Regions from separate parts of the Enterobacter sp. ECC_219_Taxon_10 genome, predicted to be linked through region 1. Evidence: predicted binding sites of a transcription regulator. Region 1 holds the regulator's gene; the other holds the start of a gene.
What was found. The regulator LexA, encoded in region 1, represses DNA repair genes until DNA is damaged. The targets are predictions, from matches to a motif close to TNCTGTATGTACATACAGNA.

Region 1 (2,459 bases):
GCTGCCCACTTTCCCGCGCGCCGTACGCCTGCCCGGAATGCGCCTCAACGGCATAGGCGAAGCCGTCCAGCGCGTAGGCGGTGAACGTCAGCAATGTCATCAGGACTGCATTCACCGCAACGATTTCTGGCCCCAGTCGAGCCCCAAAGACCGTCAGAGCGCCGAAACAGATCTGAAGCAGCAGCGAACGCAGCATGATGTCACGGTTGAGCGCCAGCAGCCTGCGGATATTGCCGCGCCATGCTGTTTTGAGCAGCGCAAGGGAGATCCCGCGCATCGCCAGCACGCGCCAGACCATCCACAAGCCAATGAAAAAGGTCCCGTATTCTGCAATCGCCGTCGCCAGTGCCGCCCCGCGTACGTCCATATGCAGGCCCATCACCAGCCAGAGATCGAGCACAATGTTGAGAAGGTTTCCCACGACCAGCAAAATCACTGGCGCACGGGCATATTGCACGCCCAGTAACCAACCCAGCAGAACAAGGTTTGCCAGCGAAGCGGGCGCGCTAAGCCAGCGAATTTCCAGGAAGCGACGCGCCTGCTCCAGTACCGCCTCGTTGCCGCCAACGACCTGGAGTGCAAGGTCGATCAGGGGCGTGCGCAGTAAAACAATCAACATTCCCGCGCCCAGCGCCAGGATCAGCGGCTGCACCAGCGCACGCGCCAGACGTAACGGGTCTTTCGCACCGTACGCCTGTGCCGTGAGCCCGGTAGTACTCATACGTAAAAAGAGCATCAGCATAAACAGGAAGCTGGTTGCCGTCGCCCCAATCGCCACGCCGCCAAGATAAACAGGGGAATCGAGATGACCAATAACGGCCGTGTCGACCAGACCCAACAAGGGCACGGTGATATTGGAGAAAATCATCGGCAGGGCAAGACGCCACAATGCCTTATCTGAAGCCGTCAGCAGTGACATGGGAAATACCGGGAATGGAAGACGAAGCAGGCTACAGCGAAAGCGTAGCCTGTCAGGAAGAGATTACAGCCATTCGCCGTTGCGAATCACGCCTACTGCCAGACCTTCAATAGAGAAGCTCTGTTCGCGGAGGTCGACCACAATCGGGGTGAACTCGTTGTTTTCAGGCAACAGCTGGACGGTGTTACCCTGTTTTTTCAGGCGCTTAACGGTCACTTCGTCATCAATGCGCGCAACCACCACCTGGCCGTTCCGCACATCCTGCGTTTTGTGAACGGCCAGCAGGTCGCCATCAAGAATGCCGATGTCTTTCATCGACATCCCGCTAACGCGCAGCAGGAAATCAGCGCTCGGCTTGAACATACCAGGATCGACCTGGTAGTGGCCTTCTATATGCTGTTGTGCCAGCAGCGGTTCACCTGCGGCAACGCGGCCTATCAGAGGAATGCCCGTCTCTTCTTCCACCAGCAGGCGGATACCGCGCGACGCGCCTGACACAATCTCAATTACACCCTTACGCGCCAGCGCTTTCAGGTGTTCCTCGGCAGCATTCGGAGAACGGAAGCCCAGACGCTGCGCGATTTCCGCACGCGTGGGTGGCATACCCGTCTGGCCGATATGATCCCGAATGAGATCAAACACCTCTTGCTGCCTGGTCGTTAATGCTTTCATTCCGCCCCCTGGGTGTATATACAGTTATGCTGTGAGTATATACAGTCAAAGGCGATTTTGGAACCAAAAACTGCACAAAAAACCAGGGACTTAATTATTCCTGGAGGCTCATCGGAAATGTGACCAAAGCAGCGTGACCCAGGTAATGGCTGCAGTGATAATTGCCAGCAGCACAGCGGCAGAGCCCATATCTTTCGCCCGGCCAGAAAGCTCGTGGAAATCTGAGCCGATCCGGTCAACAACGGCCTCAATAGCGCTATTGAGAATTTCCACTATCATCACCAGAAGTACGGAACCGATGAGAAGCACGCGGGTAATAGCATCTACATCAAGGAAACAGGCGATGATAACCGCGACGATAGCGGCGACACCTTCCTGGCGAAAAGCAGCTTCATTAACCCACGCGGCACGGAAACCTTTCCATGAATAGCCAGCGGCTTTGATGATACGCGTTAACCCAGTGGTATTATTGGCCATTAAAAGAACCTTTTTTAAAAAAGAGCGTCAGTAACAGGAGCAGCAGCGCGTTTCGCTGCCGCCTGAAGTATGACGGGTAACAACAGAAATTTTGCGCGCTTTCTGTTATCCTTGCGCCGCAATTGCATTATTAACCAGAGGCTTTACATCGTTTATGTCCGGCTGGCCACGAATTTACTACAAATTACTTAATTTACCATTAAGCATCCTGGTAAAAAGCAAGTCTATCCCAGCAGAACCCGCGCTGGAACTGGGGCTCGATACGTCGCGCCCTATTATGTACGTTTTGCCTTATAACTCGAAGGCAGACCTGCTGACGCTTCGCGCCCAGTGTCTGGCGCATGATTTACCCGACCCGCTTGAACCGCTGGAAGTTGACGGCACTTTGCTG
Region 2 (2,459 bases), 2.1 Mb from region 1:
CCCCAGGATGACATCCCCGCTTCGCCACAGCGCCGTAGTCATATCCCCGGCGGGCGCACCGACAACCACCGCGAGAGTAATACCAATCAGCAGCGCCTGATAAGGCCGCTTACCCAATGCCAGCCAGCCGCAGAGGAACATGGCAGCACCGCACCACGCCAGCATCACGGGAAATGAGATGAGTTCCAGCTTCAGGGCAATAAGCCCCAGGGCAGATCCAAGAACGGTACCGCCTATCCGCTCGAAGGCGCGAGGAACAACGTTCCCCCAGAATGAGATAGGCCCCATTACCACCACCAGCGTGATCAGCGGCCACGTTCCCTCCGGTACATCCAGCAACCGGACCAGTACAAAGGTCAACACGAAAGCCAGCGCGATGCGACTCCCGTGCACCACGCGGTAATGTTTGTACAAGCGAATTTCAAATGGGGTTAATGATTTGTCGGGACGCACACCCGCTCTCCAGCAACACGGCAAATCACAATTGTACTGTGTTTTCAGCCGGGCGGATCGCACCCGGCTGAAAAACCCTTCATATTGCAGGATTAAACCGTTTTGTGCTCTACCGCGATATACATTTCAATGTCCCAATAGCCGTCCGCATTGCCGTCGTTAAGATAGCGTTCGAAGCAGGGTTTGAGCGCCATCTGGTATTTACTGTCCTGCAATAAAGAATTGAAGAACTGATACCACGGCGTCGCAAAGTCGTAGTTTTCCACGCGCGCCGTCGCCACGGCGTAATCCCCGCCAGCGATTTCAGTCATCATGACGCCTTCGCTGTTTTCCGGGATAACGAAATCATCCGGTACCGTAACGGCCGTATCGCAGCGCAGTTTTTCTGCCGGGACCTCATCGGGGTTATCGTAGTAGACCGCAACCCACTCCAGCGGCTCAATGTGACGCCCGTCCACCCACATAACCAGCTGTTCAAAGCCCTGCTTAACCGTTTTTTCCCACGGCCCAACAAGATGAAAACCCGCAATCTTACGTTTCTGTTGCTGCTTGATGCTGTAGTCCATGCTGCCTCCGCTTATTACTGTATATTTATACACTATAAAGCTGGATTACTATTATCGGCAAACGAGAAGTGTTTATTATGTGAGCAGACTCGCAACCCTGCCTGTCTGCCCATCAGCGGTTAAAGCGTGTGGTGCAGATAATCGCTCAGGCGTGAGAATACGCCTCCCTTATCAACGGCTTCCAGAGTGACCAACGGCCAGTGCGCCACGACCTTGTCGCGATCGTAGAGCTGGATCTCCCCAACCCGCTGATGCGCGGCAATCGGCGCTTCCAGCTCTTTTTTATCCAGAACGTATTTAGCCTTGATGTTCTGCACTTCCGCTTTCGGTAACGCCAGCCAGAAGTCCTGATCCGTCCCCAGATTTATCTGTTCTTTATCGCCGTACCAGATACGCTCTGTCCCCACTTTTTTACCGTTATGCAGGATCTGCACCGTATCGAAGTTCTGCTGTCCCCAGTGCAGAAGCTTACGCGCCTGGTCTTCGCGCCCTTTGGGGCTGTCGGCCCCCATCACCACCGCGATTAAACGACGCTGTCCGTCAACGGCAGACGCAATCAGGTTAAAGCCCGCACCCGAGGTGTGCCCCGTTTTCAGGCCGTCCACGTTCATGGTTTTATCCCACAGCAGGCCGTTACGGTTCTGCTGAGTGATCCCGTTCCAGGTGAGGCTCTTTTCGCTGTACATATGGTAAAAATCAGGCTCACCGTGAATGATAGCCCGGGAGAGCACGGCCAGATCGTAAGCGGAGCTGTGCTGCCCTGGCGCATCCAGCCCGTGGACGGTTTCAAAGTGCGTATCGCGCAGGTTCAACTTCTGCACGTAGTCGTTCATCATCTTCACAAACTGCGGCTGCCCGCCCGCCACGTGGTCGGCCAGCGCCACGCAGGCATCGTTGCCGGAATCGACAATCAGACCGCGGCTTAAGTCACGCACGGAGACGCGATCGCCCTCTTTCAGGAACATCAGCGACGAGCCGTCAAAAACCGGGTTGCCTTTGGCCCACGCGTCACGCCCTACGGTAACAATGTCATCCGGCGTAATACGGTGGCTGTCAATGGCCCGATCGACTACATAGCCCGTCATTAGCTTAGTGAGGCTCGCCGGATTACGTTGTTGATGTTCGTTGCCCGCCGTTAAAATTTGACCAGTCGTGTAGTCCATCAGCACCCAGGATCCCGCCTGAATGGCTGGAGGCTGCGGCGAAAAATCCAGTGGCTCAGCCGCAAAAGCAGATGAGACACTCGAAGCGAGTAAAGAAACAGCAATAAACAGACGGCGTTTCAACGGTATATCCTCAGGTCATTAAAAATCGATGACCTTTTTACGGGAGTTCTGATGTCGTTACCTGGCTTAATTGCAAAAAAATGTGACAGAACGCAGGTTTTCCGCTGAAGTTCCCTCGCAAATTTACGCCATGCCGGCGCTTTTTATTCGGTCT

Region 2: the regulator LexA is predicted to act here: its motif matches at 1,035-1,054, upstream of sbmC (DNA gyrase inhibitor SbmC).

The regions. Positions count from the first base shown of each region.
Region 1 covers NZ_CM178005.1:336,467-338,925, reverse strand. The annotation lists gene dinF (MATE family efflux transporter DinF) at 1-919, opposite strand, end outside; gene lexA (transcriptional repressor LexA) at 983-1,591, opposite strand; gene AC4ICF_RS01470 (diacylglycerol kinase) at 1,700-2,068, opposite strand; gene plsB (glycerol-3-phosphate 1-O-acyltransferase PlsB) at 2,223-2,459, shown strand, end outside.
Region 2 covers NZ_CM178005.1:3,163,916-3,166,374, forward strand. The annotation lists gene AC4ICF_RS15125 (FUSC family protein) at 1-453, opposite strand, end outside; gene sbmC (DNA gyrase inhibitor SbmC) at 546-1,019, opposite strand; gene dacD (serine-type D-Ala-D-Ala carboxypeptidase DacD) at 1,139-2,305, opposite strand.